Regions from separate parts of the Streptomyces sp. NPDC097640 genome, predicted to be linked through region 1. Evidence: predicted binding sites of a transcription regulator. Region 1 holds the regulator's gene; each other region holds the start of a gene.

What was found. Region 1 encodes HrcA, which represses chaperone genes, less so after heat shock. Its sites were predicted from a motif close to TTNGCACTCNGNNNNNCNGAGTGCNAA; they were not measured.
Region 2: the regulator HrcA is predicted to act here: its motif matches at 1,701-1,727, upstream of ABTY62_RS05915 (FmdB family zinc ribbon protein).
Region 3: the regulator HrcA is predicted to act here: its motif matches at 2,380-2,406, upstream of groES (co-chaperone GroES).

Annotation. Positions count from the first base shown of each region.
Region 1 is NZ_JBEOSB010000004.1:293,259-297,696, reverse strand. It holds gene dnaJ (molecular chaperone DnaJ) at 1-814, opposite strand, end outside; gene hrcA (heat-inducible transcriptional repressor HrcA) at 815-1,831, opposite strand; gene ABTY62_RS07775 (MBL fold metallo-hydrolase) at 1,980-2,714, shown strand; gene ABTY62_RS07770 (DUF3097 domain-containing protein) at 2,745-3,575, shown strand; gene hemW (radical SAM family heme chaperone HemW) at 3,606-4,438, opposite strand, start outside.
Region 2 is NZ_JBEOSB010000003.1:328,136-332,573, forward strand. It holds gene ABTY62_RS05910 (potassium/proton antiporter) at 32-1,540, shown strand; gene ABTY62_RS05915 (FmdB family zinc ribbon protein) at 1,737-2,102, shown strand; gene ABTY62_RS05920 (S-methyl-5'-thioadenosine phosphorylase) at 2,204-3,052, shown strand; gene ABTY62_RS05925 (RcpC/CpaB family pilus assembly protein) at 3,484-3,972, shown strand; gene mscL (large conductance mechanosensitive channel protein MscL) at 4,054-4,438, shown strand, end outside.
Region 3 is NZ_JBEOSB010000032.1:69,910-74,347, forward strand. It holds gene ABTY62_RS38115 (SDR family NAD(P)-dependent oxidoreductase) at 1-84, shown strand, start outside; gene groL (chaperonin GroEL) at 211-1,833, opposite strand; gene groES (co-chaperone GroES) at 1,925-2,233, opposite strand; gene ABTY62_RS38130 (polysaccharide deacetylase family protein) at 2,516-3,349, opposite strand; gene ABTY62_RS38135 (class I SAM-dependent methyltransferase) at 3,557-4,438, shown strand, end outside.

The sequences.
Region 1 (4,438 bases):
TCACCGTGCAGTGCAGATCGTCGCCGCGGCGCTGGAAGACCGGGTGCGGCAGCTCGTGGATCTCCACATACAGATCGCCCGCCGGGCCGCCGCCCGGGCCGACCTCGCCCTCGCCGGCGAGCTGGATCCGGGTGCCGTTGTCCACACCGGCCGGGATCTTCACCGTCAGCGTCCGCCGCGAGCGGATCCGCCCGTCGCCCGCGCACTCCGGGCACGGGGTCGGCACCACGGTGCCGAAGCCCTGGCACTGCGGGCACGGCCGGGAGGTCATGACCTGGCCGAGGAAGGACCGCGTCACCTGGGACACCTCGCCGCGGCCGCGGCACATGTCACAGGTCTGCGCCGTGGTGCCGGGCGCCGCGCCCTCGCCGCTGCACGTCGTACAGACGACCGCGGTGTCGACCTGGATGTCCTTGGTGGTCCCGAAGGCCGCCTCGTTCAGCTCCACATCGAGGCGGATCATGGCGTCCTGGCCGCGCCGGGTCCTGGACCGCGGGCCGCGCTGCGAGGCGGTGCCGAAGAACGCGTCCATGATGTCGGAGAAGTTTCCGAAGCCCGCGCCGAAGCCGCCCGCGCCGCCCCCGGCGCCGCCCGAGGCGGAAAGCGGGTCGCCGCCCAGGTCGTAGACCTGCTTCTTCTGGGGATCGGACAAGACCTCGTAGGCGGCGTTGATCTCCTTGAACCGCTCTTGGGTCTTGGGATCCGGATTCACGTCCGGGTGCAGCTCGCGAGCGAGCCGGCGGAATGCCTTCTTGATCTCGTCCTGCGAGGCATCACGCCGCACGCCCAGGACTGCGTAGTAGTCCGTCGCCACTTACGACTCCGCCAGGATCTGTCCGACGTAACGTGCCACTGCGCGTACCGCTCCCATCGTTCCGGGGTAGTCCATGCGGGTCGGTCCGACCACGCCGAGTTTGGCGACCGCCTCGTCGCCCGAACCGTAGCCGACCGCCACGACCGAAGTGGAATTCAGGCCCTCGTGAGCATTCTCATGCCCGATCCGTACGGTCATACCCGAGTCCTTCGCCTCGCCGAGCAGCTTGAGCAGGACGACCTGCTCCTCCAGCGCTTCCAGCACGGGCCGGATCGTCAGGGGGAAATCATGGCCGAAGCGGGTGAGATTGGCGGTGCCGCCGATCATCAGCCGCTCCTCGGTCTCTTCGACCAGCGTCTCCAGCAGCGTGGCCAGGACCGTCGAGACGGTCCCCCGGTCCTCCTGTTCGAAGGACTCGGGCAGGTCCTGCACCAGCCGCGGCACATCCGAGAACCGCCGGCCCACGACCCTGCTGTTCAGCCGGGCCCGCAGGTCCGCGAGCGACTCCTCGCTCACGGGCGCCGGGCAGTCCACCATCCGCTGCTCGACCCGCCCGGTGTCGGTGATCAGAACCAGCATCACCCGCGCCGGGCTCATCGACAGCAGCTCGACATGGCGGACCGTCGAGCGGGTCAGCGACGGGTACTGCACCACCGCGACCTGCCGGGTCAGCTGCGCGAGCAGCCGGACCGTGCGCCCCACCACGTCGTCGAGGTCCACGGCACCGTCCAGGAAGTTCTGGATGGCCCGCCGCTCCGGCGTGGACAGGGGCTTCACCCCGGCCAGCTTGTCGACGAACAGCCGATAGCCCTTGTCCGTGGGAATGCGCCCGGCGCTCGTATGCGGCTGGGCGATGTAGCCCTCGTCCTCCAGAGCCGCCATGTCGTTGCGCACCGTAGCCGGGGAGACGCCCAGCCGGTGCCGCTCCGTGAGGGCTTTGGAGCCGACCGGCTCCTCCGTCCCCACATAGTCCTGGACGATCGCACGCAGTACCTCGAGTCTGCGTTCGCTGAGCACCGCGCACCTCCAGTCCAGCCGTCTCATCAGGTGTTCCCCCTGGCACTCAATGGTCACGAGTGCCAGAACCCCTCAGCCAGTGTACGGCGGGGTGCCGTGGCGGGGGCAAGAGCCGACGCTTTGCCACCGCTGGAGCTAGCGTCTCCGTATGGACACCCGTTGGGAAGAGGCGCGCTGGGAACATCTCACGCCGTCCGTGGCCCGGTGCCGCCTGCCCGGCTGGGACGCGACGGTCGGCGCGATCGCCGGGCGGACCGGCGTCCTGGTCGTCGACACCGGCGCCGACCTCGCCGAGGGCGCCTGGGTACGCCGGGAGATCACCCGCCTCTTCGGCCGCCGCCCCACCCATATCGCCCTCACCCACCCCCACTTCGACCATGTCCTCGGCACCGCCGCCTTCGCGGGCTGCCAGGTGTACGGGGCCGCCGGGCTCGACGAACTGCTGCGCCGCGAGGGGGACGTGCTGCGTGACGACGCGGTGCGCCACGGCGCGAACCCCGATGCCGCCGGGGAGGCCGCCGACCACCTGGTGCGGCCGCACCACGCGGTGTGCGGCGAGCTCACCCTTGACCTGGGCGGCCGGACCGTCCTGCTGGCGAACGTGGGCCCCGGCCACACGGCCCACGACCTGGCCGTGCTCGCCGCCGGGCAGGCCCCGGGCGAGCCCGAGGTGGTCTTCTGCGGGGATCTGGTCGAGGAGTCGGGGGCGCCCCAGGCGGGTGCCGACGCGATCCCCGGCCAGTGGCCCGCCGCCCTGGACCGGCTGCTCGCCCTCGGCGGCGAGGACGCGGTGTACGTCCCGGGGCACGGCGCCGCCGTGGATGCCCGTTTCGTCCGGGCGCAGCGCGCGGAACTCGCGGCTCGTTTCGGCGTGTCCTCCTGACGGCGGCGCCGCGGCGCTAGGGTCACTCGGGTGCGACAGTACGACCCGGACCTGACCCCGCCCTGGAAGCGCCAGGCGCCCGCGCCCGAGGTGCCCGCCGACCCCGACCTGGTCGTCGAGGAGGTCACCACCGGGTTCTGCGGTGCCGTGATCCGCTGCGAGAAGACCGCGGAGGGCGCCACGGTGACTCTGGAGGACCGCTTCGGCAAACATCGGGTCTTCCCCATGGAGCCGCGCGGCTTCCTCCTGGAGGGCCGTGTCGTCACCCTGGTGCGCCCGCGCGCCGCCGCCCCCGCGGCCCCGCGCCGCACGGCCTCCGGCTCCATCGCGCTCCCCCAGGCCCGTGCGCGGGTCGCCCGCGCGGGGCGCATCTACGTCGAGGGGCGCCACGACGCGGAACTGGTCGAGCGGGTGTGGGGGGACGATCTGCGCATCGAGGGCGTGGTCGTGGAGTATCTGGAGGGGATCGACGATCTGCCCGCCATCGTCCGCGAGTTCTCCCCCGGCCCCGACGCCCGCCTGGGTGTGCTGGTCGACCATCTGGTCCCGGGCACGAAGGAGTCCCGTATCGCGGCCGAGGTCACCGGCGAGCACGTCCTGGTCGTCGGGCACCCGTACATCGACGTGTGGGAGGCCGTGAAGCCCTCCTCGGTGGGCATCCCCGCCTGGCCGACGGTGCCGCGCGGCCAGGACTGGAAGACGGGCGTCTGCCGGGCGCTGGGCTGGCCCGGGAACACGGGGGCCGCGTGGCAGCGGATCCTGTCCTCGGTCCGCTCCTACAGGGATCTGGAGCCGGCGCTGCTGGGGCGGGTGGAGGAGCTGATCGACCATGTGACCGTGGGCGGTCCGGCCGGGCCGTAGGCCGCGGCACCGGGTGGGTTGATCGATCGGTCAGTCGACGAGATCGCGCACCACCGCGTCGGCCAGTAGCCGCCCGCGCAGGGTGAGCACCGCCCGGCCCGCTCCGTACGGCTCCGGCGCCAGCAGACCGTCGGCCATGGCCTTCGCCGCCGCGGCGGCGCCCGCCGGGGCCAGCAGGTCCAGCGGGCAGCCCTCCGCGAGCCGCAGCTCCAGCAGGATCCGCTCCACCCGGCGCTCCTCGTCGGTCAGCACCTCGCGGCCCGCCCCGGGGGACCTGCCCTCGCTCAGTGCCTGCGCGTACGCACCGGGGTGCTTCACGTTCCACCACCGCACGCCGCCCACATGGCTGTGCGCACCGGGGCCCGCGCCCCACCAGTCCGCGCCGCGCCAGTACAGCTCGTTGTGGCGGCACCGGCCGGCCTCTGACGTGGCCCAGTTCGAAACCTCGTACCAGCGGAATCCGGCCGCCGACAGCGTCTCCTCCGCGATCAGGTAGCGGTCCGCGTGCACATCGTCGTCGGTCATCGGGACCTCGCCGCGCCGGATCCGCCGGGCGAGCTGGGTGCCCTCCTCGACGATCAGCGCGTACGCCGACACATGGTCGGGCCCGGCGCCCAGCGCGGCCTCCAGGGAGGCGCGCCAGTCCTCGTCGCTCTCCCCCGGCGTGCCGTAGATCAGGTCCAGGTTCACATGGTCGAACCCGGCCGCCCGCGCCTCGGCCACGCAGGCCTCCGGGCGGCCCGGGGTGTGGGTGCGGTCCAGCACCCGCAGCACATGCTGCCGGGCGCTCTGCATCCCGAACGAGACCCGGTTGAACCCGGCCGCCCGCAGCTCTTCCAGATACCGCGTGTCGACCGACTCCG
Region 2 (4,438 bases), on a different contig from region 1:
CGGTCGGTCGGGGAGCCTTCCGGCCGCTCCCGTGAGAAAGGTTCGGCCGCTGACTGTCCACCACCTCAACGAACTCCTGCTGATCTGCTCACTCGTCCTGCTCGTAGCAGTGGCGGCCGTCAGGGTCTCGAGCCGCAGCGGGCTGCCGACCCTGCTCATCTACCTCGGCCTCGGCGTCGCGATCGGGCAGGACGGGATCGGCGTCGTCTTCGAAGATGCCGAGCTCACGCAGGTACTCGGCTATGCCGCCCTTGTGATCATCCTGGCCGAGGGCGGCCTCGGCACGAAGTGGCGGGAAATCAAACCCGCCCTGCCGCTCGCCGCGGTGCTGTCCACGGTCGGCGTCGCGGTGAGCGTCGGGGTCACGGCGACGGCCGCGCACTATCTGGTCGGGCTCGACTGGCGGCAGGCGCTGATCATCGGGGCGGTGGTGTCGTCCACGGACGCCGCGGCGGTCTTCTCGGTGCTGCGCAAGGTGCCGCTGCCCAGGAGGCTCACGGGCGCCCTGGAGGCGGAGTCCGGCTTCAACGACGCCCCGGTGGTGATCCTGGTGGTCGCCTTCTCCGCCCAGGGCGGGGTGAGCCCGTGGTACGTGCTGCTCGGCGAGATCACTCTGGAGCTGGCCATCGGCGCGGTGGTGGGGCTGGCGATCGGCTGGCTGGGGGCGTTCGGGCTGCGGCATGTGGCACTGCCCGCCTCGGGTCTGTACCCGATCGCGGTGATGGCGATCGCCGTGATCGCGTACGCGGGCGGGGCGCTGGCCCACGGCTCCGGCTTCCTCGCCGTCTATCTGGCCTCGTTGATCATGGGGAACGCGAAGCTGCCGCACTGGCCGGCGACGCGCGGCTTCGCCGAGGGGCTCGGCTGGATCGCACAGATCGGGATGTTCGTGCTGCTCGGCCTGCTGGTCACCCCGCATGAGCTGGGCGACGACGTCTGGCCGGCCATCGGAGTCGGGCTGGTGCTGACGGCCGTGGCCCGGCCGGTCTCGGTACTGGTGAGCTCGCTGCCCTTCCGGGTGCCCTGGCGGGAGAAGGCGCTGCTGTCGTGGGCGGGGCTGCGCGGCGCGGTGCCGATCGTGCTCGCCACCATCCCGATGGTCTCGAACGTGCCCGACAGCCGCCGCGTCTTCAACATCGTCTTCGTGCTGGTGATCGTCTACACCCTGGTGCAGGGCCCGACGCTGCCCTGGCTGGCGCGCCGGCTGCGCCTGGGCGAGGAGGAGGCGGCGGCGGACCTCGGTATCGAGTCGGCGCCGCTGGAGCGGCTGCGCGGCCATCTGCTGTCGGTTTCGATCCCCGAGCACTCCAAGATGCACGGCGTGGAGGTCGGCGAGCTGCGGCTGCCGACGGGGGCCGCGGTCACCTTGGTCGTACGGGACGAGAAGAGCTTCGTACCGCAGCCGTCGACCGTGCTGCGGCGCGGCGACGAGCTGCTGGTCGTGGCCACGGACCCGGTGCGGGACGCGGCGGAGGAGCGGCTGCGGGCGGTGGGCCAGGGCGGCAAGCTGGCGGGCTGGCTGGGCACGACCGGCCAGTGACCCGGCGGCGGTACGGGCGGGGGCCGGTTCGCGATCACGCGGGGTCCGGCACGCGGGGTCCGGCCCGGGGCGGCCGGGGACCCGCGGCCACGTGGAATGGGTCACCGTATTGCCCGCCGCAGTGGACTGGCGAGCGGGAATACTGCACTATGGAGCGTCGTTAGCACTCACTGAGTGAGAGTGCCAGGAGGAGTAAGTGCCGACCTATCAGTACCAGTGCACCGAGTGCGGCGAGGGCCTCGAGGCGGTGCAGAAGTTCACCGACGACGCGCTCACCGAGTGCCCCAACTGCAACGGACGCCTGAAGAAGGTGTTCTCGGCGGTCGGTATCGTCTTCAAGGGCTCCGGCTTCTACCGGAACGACAGCCGCGGCTCCTCGTCCAGCAGCACGAGCGGCACAGCCAAGTCGGCGTCCGCGAAGAGCGAGGGTTCCTCGTCGGCTTCGTCGTCGTCCTCGTCCTCGTCCTCGTCCTCGGACACGTCTTCGTCGTCGACCTCCTCGACGTCCTCCTCGGGCTCTTCGTCGTCGGCCGCGTCGGCCGGCAGCTCGTCGGCCGCCTGACCCGCAGCCGTCTCAATCACATACGACATCCCGCCACCCGCCCCCAGGGGCGAGTCGGCGGGATGTTCGTATGCGCGGGCGGCGCTGGCTAGGGTGACCGCATGGCGGACACCAGCAGCACGCATGCGGAGATAGGGGTCATCGGCGGGTCGGGGTTCTACTCCTTCCTCGACGATGTGACCGAGATCACTGTCGAGACCCCCTATGGCGCGCCGAGCGACTCACTCTTCCTCGGCGAGGTCGCGGGGCGGCGGGTCGCATTCCTCCCGCGCCACGGCCGTAAGCACCACCTGCCCCCGCACCGGATCAACTACCGCGCCAACCTGTGGGCGCTGCGCTCGGTCGGCGTGCGCCAGGTCCTCGGCCCGTGCGCGGTGGGCGGGCTGCGGCCGGAGTACGGACCGGGCACGCTGCTGGTACCGGACCAGCTCGTGGACCGTACGAAGGGCCGTGTCCAGACCTATTTCGACGGCGAGCCGCTGCCGGACGGGCGGGTGCCGAACGTGGTGCACACCACCTTCGCCGATCCGTACTGCCCGGCCGGACGGCAGGCCGCGGTGGCGGCGGCGCGCGGGCGCGGCTGGGAGCCGGTGGACGGCGGCACGCTGTGCGTGATCGAGGGGCCGCGCTTCTCCACCCGGGCCGAGTCGCGGTGGCACGCGGCGCAGGGATGGTCGGTGGTCGGCATGACGGGGCATCCGGAGGCCGTGCTGGCCCGTGAACTGGAGCTCTGCTACACGTCGTTGACCCTGGTCACGGACCTGGACGCGGGGGCGGAGACGGGCGAGGGCGTCTCGCACGGCGAGGTGCTGCGGGTGTTCGGGGAGAACTTGGAGCGGCTGCGCGACGTGCTCTTCGACGCGGTGGGCGCGCTGCCGGCCACCGATGCGCGGGACTGTCTGTGCGGGCATGGGCACGACGGCTGGGACCTGGGGATCGAACTGCCTTAGCGGCGGAGGGGTTCTACCCGCGCGGGCTTTACCCGTGAGGGTTTTACCCACGAGGGTCCACCCGTGTCGGCTTTACCCGCGCGGGTGACGGAGTTGTCCACAGCCTGGGGGTTGTGCACAGGCCGGAGCGGGATTCGGGGCGGGCGGGCATCGTGGAGGGGTCAGAAGCTCCCGGCCTCGCACGACAGGCGGTGATTGCCGTGTCCGATCCGTTCCGTCCCTCTCCTTGCCCTTCTTCGTCTCTTCCCTCTCCTCCACCTCTTTCCCTCTCCTCATCCCCTCTGCCCGTGTCCCGGCCCCGCCCGGCGCCGTCCTGGGCCGAGCGGTCCCGTCGCACTCCCCCGACGTGCGCGGTTCCCCGGTTCGGGCCGGTGCGGGTGGGCCGCGGCGGCCATCGGCTCCGGCGTGCGTTACGGCGGCGACGGCGCTCGATGGCGGCGGGGCTGGCGATGACCGCGGCGGCGCTGGCGGCCGCCGCGCCGTCCGGCGGCGGAGACCCGAGCCCGGCGGCTTCCTCACCGCCGGAGAGCGTCCGGCGCGAGCCGCGCCCGGCCGTGGTGTCCGCTCCGGTCCGGATCGCCGACGCGGCGGCGGTGCGGCTGCTGCGCCCCGGCGACCGGGTGGATGTGCTGGCCGCCCCGGGGACCGGTCAGACTCGCGGCCCTGCCGCCGCGCACGTGATCGCTCGCGGCGTGGAGGTGACCGATGTGCCGCGGCCGCGGCCGGTGCGCGCCGCGGCGGAGACCGGGGCCGGGGATCTCGACCCCGGCGACTTCGACCCCGGCGACTTCGACACCGGGGATTCCCAAGCGATGGGCGGCGGGGCGCTGGTGGTGCTCGCGGTGCCCCGGACGACGGCTGCCGCCCTGGCCGGCGCGGCGACCACGTCGCGGTTGGCGGTGGCGCTGTGCCGATCTTGACCGTAGGTTGCGGAGCCGTCCGCTCCAGAACCGGCGCGGCGAGAGAGAGGCAGAGGGTTGAGCGAGGAGAAGAAGAGCGTCATGGATGGCTTCAAGGCCTTCCTGATGCGGGGCAACGTGATCGATCTGGCCGTCGCGGTCGTGGTCGGAGCCGCGTTCACGGGGGTCGTGAACTCCATAGTGAAGGGCTTGATCAATCCGGTTGTCGGCGCCTTCGGCACCAAGGACCTGGAGAAGTACCACTCCTGTCTGCAGGCGCCCTGCGAGACGAACGCGGCGGGCGAGGTCGTCAAGGGCATCCCCATCTTCTGGGGCACGGTGCTGAGCGCCGTGCTCACCTTCCTGATCACGGCGGCGGTCGTGTACTTCCTGATGGTGCTGCCGATGTCGCGCTATCTGGCGCGCAAGGCCGCCAAGGAGCAGAGGGAAGAGGAAGAGCAGGCCGACAAGGAGAGCGCCGAGATCG
Region 3 (4,438 bases), on a different contig from region 1:
GCGATGACGGGGCTGGCGAAGCTGGCGCCGCGGGCCGCGCTCTCGGTCGTCTCCTCGAACGTCGGACGGCCTCCCAAGCGCTGACACCCCCGCAGCCCCAGGGCCTCGCGGGCCCACGCAGCCCCCAGAGCCCCGCGGCCCCGGAAACGCCTCGGGCGCGGTCACCCCCACGAGGGGTGACCGCGCCCGGCGGGATCGCGCGGTGGCGCGTCAGTGCGCGTGACCGTGGCCGTGGCCCGCGGCCTCGGGCTCCTCCTCGGCCGGCTTCTCGACCACCAGCGTCTCGGTGGTGAGCAGCAGGGAGGCGATGGACGCCGCGTTCTCCAGGGCGGAGCGGGTGACCTTGACCGGGTCGATGACGCCGGCCTTCACCAGGTCGCCGTACTCGTCGGTCGCGGCGTTGAAGCCGTGGCCCTTCTCGAGCTCGGCCACCTTGGAGGTGATGACGTAGCCCTCAAGGCCCGCGTTCTCGGCGATCCAGCGCAGCGGCTCGACCGCGGCGCGGCGGACGACCGCGACACCGGTGGCCTCGTCGCCCTCCTTGCCGAGGTTGTCCTCCAGCACCTTCACGGCGTGGACGAGCGCGGAGCCACCACCGGAGACGATGCCCTCCTCGACCGCGGCGCGGGTCGCGGAGATGGCGTCCTCCAGACGGTGCTTCTTCTCCTTGAGCTCCACCTCGGTGGCGGCGCCGACGCGGATCACGCACACGCCGCCGGCCAGCTTGGCGAGGCGCTCCTGGAGCTTCTCGCGGTCCCAGTCGGAGTCCGTGGCCTCGATCTCGGCCTTGATCTGGTTGATCCGGCCGGTGACGTCCTCGGACTTGCCGCCACCGTCGACGATGGTGGTGTCGTCCTTGGTGACGGTCACCCGGCGGGCGGTGCCCAGCACGTCCAGGCCGACCTGGTCGAGCTTGAGGCCGACCTCCTCGGCGACGACGGTGCCGCCGGTGAGGGCGGCCATGTCGCCGAGCATCGCCTTGCGGCGGTCGCCGAAGCCGGGGGCCTTCACCGCGACGGCGTTGAAGGTGCCGCGGATCTTGTTGACGACGAGGGTGGACAGGGCCTCGCCCTCCACGTCCTCGGCGATGATCAGCAGCGGCTTGTTGCCACCCTGGATGATCTTCTCCAGCAGCGGCAGCAGGTCCTGGATCGAGGAGATCTTGCCCTGGTGGATCAGGATGTACGGGTCGTCGAGGACGGCCTCCATACGCTCCTGGTCGGTGACCATGTACGGCGACAGGTAGCCCTTGTCGAAGGCCATGCCCTCGGTGAAGTCGAGCTCCAGGCCGAAGGTGTTGGACTCCTCGACGGTGATCACACCGTCCTTGCCGACCTTGTCCATCGCCTCGGCGATGAGCTCGCCGACCTGCTTGTCCTGGGCGGACAGCGCGGCCACGGCGGCGATGTCGGACTTGGAGTCGATCGGGCGGGCGGTGGCCAGCAGCTCGTCGGACACGGCCTTGACGGCCGCGTCGATGCCCTTCTTCAGGGCGGCCGGGGAGGCACCGGCGGCCACGTTCCGCAGGCCCTCGCGGACCAGGGCCTGGGCCAGCACGGTGGCGGTGGTGGTGCCGTCACCCGCGATGTCGTTGGTCTTGGTCGCCACCTCCTTGACGAGCTGGGCGCCCAGGTTCTCGTACGGGTCCTCGACCTCGACCTCGCGGGCGATGGTGACACCGTCGTTGGTGATGGTCGGGGCGCCGAACTTCTTGTCGATGACGACGTTGCGGCCCTTGGGGCCGATCGTCACCTTGACGGTGTCGGCGAGCTTGTTGACGCCACGCTCGAGGGCGCGACGGGCGTCCTCGTCAAACTTCAGGATCTTCGCCATGGGTTGCGTATGTCCTCTCGAACGAACCGCGCCCCGGCCCCGGTATGGACAGGGGCACCGGGGCGCGGCTCACAGGCAAAACTTCGGTGACTTACTTCTCGATGATCGCGAGAACGTCGCGAGCCGAGAGGACGAGGTACTCCTCGCCGTTGTACTTCACCTCGGTACCGCCGTACTTGCTGTAGAGCACGACGTCGCCTACGGAGACGTCGAGCGGGAGACGGTTGCCGTCCTCGAAGCGGCCCGGGCCCACGGCCAGGACGACGCCCTCCTGGGGCTTCTCCTTGGCAGTGTCCGGGATAACCAGGCCAGAGGCCGTGGTCTGCTCGGCGTCGAGCGGCTGGACCACAATGCGGTCCTCGAGCGGCTTGATGGCAACCTTGGAGCTGGCGGTCGTCACGATCCGACCTCCCCCTTCGGAGATCTCACGGGGTTAACTGTCTGAGGTGGCGACCAGGTGGATCCGTCGTCGCGGGTGCCGGACCTGCCCGTCGCTGTGTTTGGCACTCCTCGGTGCTGAGTGCCAGCCACGACATTATGACGCGGTTAGCACTCAGTCAACCAGAGTGCCAAGTGACGGGGTGCCGCGGCGCCCCGCCGGAGTCGGCGGGACGCCACTCGGCCGGTCCCCGGAGGCGGTCCTCAGAGGCAGTCCCCGGAGGGAGTCAGTCCCCGGAGGGATTCAGAGGTAGTCCTCCAGCCGGGCCACGGCGAAGCCCTCGGCCTGGATCTCCCGGAGCAGCTCGGTCATCACATCGGTCATGGTCCGCCCGTCCTGCTGGGCGGGGCCGCGGAAGTGGGCCAGCACGATGTCGCCGGAGTGCAGCCGGCCGCCCGACGCGTACTCCAGCCCGTCGGCCTTCATCTCGGCCGACCACATCACCAGCGCCCGCACCCCGCAGGCCGCCGCCGCCCGCACCGTGTCGTCGTCGACCGCCCCGTACGGCGGGCGGAAGAGATACGGCCGGGTACCGAACTGGTGAGCGAGCACATCCTGCTGGCCGCAGATCTCATGGGCCTGCTCCTCGAACTCCAGATCGGGCAGCCTCGGATGGGTGAGGGTGTGGTTCTGGATCCCGTTGCCGAGCCGGCGCAGCTGCTCGAAGTAGCCGTAGTCGCCGGACGCCACGTCGTCCGTCAGGAAGGCGGTGAACGGCAGCCCCAGGTCGTGGGCCAGTTGGATGAAGGCCGGGTCCTTCTCCGCGCCGTCGTCGATGGTCACGAAGACGACCTTGTCGTGGGTCGGCACATGGTCGATGATCGGCGGCCCGGCGGGCGCGCCCGCCCCGGGCGGCACCAGGGGCGGCTTGGACGAGGGCGGCGCCGCCGTTTCCAGCGGCCCGTCGAGCCCCCAGCGGCGGTAGCCGTCCGGGGCCGCGGGGGGCGGCGAGGGCAGGTCGGAGACCGAACCGGACTCCGACGCCCGGCCGGACCCCGGCTCCGACCCCGACCCCGGCGACCGGGACGAGTCGTGCAGCGAGCCCGGGGCGTGGGCCCCGCTCCCGAGCGACGACATGGACGACTTGGGAGACGAAGAGGACATGGACGAGTCGGACGACGGCGAAGACGGCGCAGCCGTCCCGGCGCCATGCCCGTCCCCACAGCCCGCGAGCAGCGCCGCGGCCGCGACCAACACGAGACACCTTGAAAGGCCAGTCTTGATCATCATCACATAAGCGATCTTCAGCCGGGTGTCGCGAACGCGCGCGCTGAAGCGGGGAGAATGGGCGACGTGGACGTTGACGCCTTCGACTCACTGCTCCGCGACGAAGGGCAGACGCTGCTCCGCGAGCTGAGCGACTACGACCCGGCGCGGGAGCTCGCCACGGCGACCCGGCTGCGCCGTGACCACCCCGCGGAGCTGGTCTCCGCGGCCCTCACCCAGGCGGGGCTGCGGCAGCGCGCGGCAGCGAAGTTCGGCGCCGCCGACGCCCACCGCATGTACTTCACGCCCAACGGCGTCGAACAGGCCACCCGGGCGTCCGTCGCCGCCTACCGCGCCGCCCGCTTCACCGAGCTCGGCGTGCGCCGCGTCGCCGACCTGTGCTGCGGCATCGGCGGCGACGCGGTCGCGCTGGCCCGCGCGGGCATCTTCGTGCTGGCCGTCGACCGCGACCCGCTGACCTGCGCCGTGGTCCGGGCCAACGCCGAGGCCCTGGGACTGGCCGACCTCATCGAGGTGCGCCACGCGGATGTCGCCGAGGTCGACACCTCCGGCTACGACGCGATCTTCGTGGACCCCGCGCGGCGCGGGGGGCGGGGCCGCGTCTTCGACCCCGAGGCGTACTCGCCGCCGCTGTCCTGGGCCGTCGCGGCCGCCCGCACCGCCCCCCACGCCGCCCTCAAGGTCGCCCCCGGCATCCCGCACGACGCGGTCCCCGAGGACGCCGAGGCCGAGTGGATCTCGGACCACGGCGACGTCAAGGAGGCCCTGCTGTGGTTCGGCACGGCGCGCCCCGGCCTGCGCCGCGCCACGCTGCTCCCCGACCACCACTCCCTCCTCGGCACCCCCCTGCTGCCGGACCCCGAGGCGGGCACGGTCGGGCGCTGGCTGTACGAGCCGGACGGCGCGGTCATCCGCGCGCACCTGGTCGCGGACGTCGCC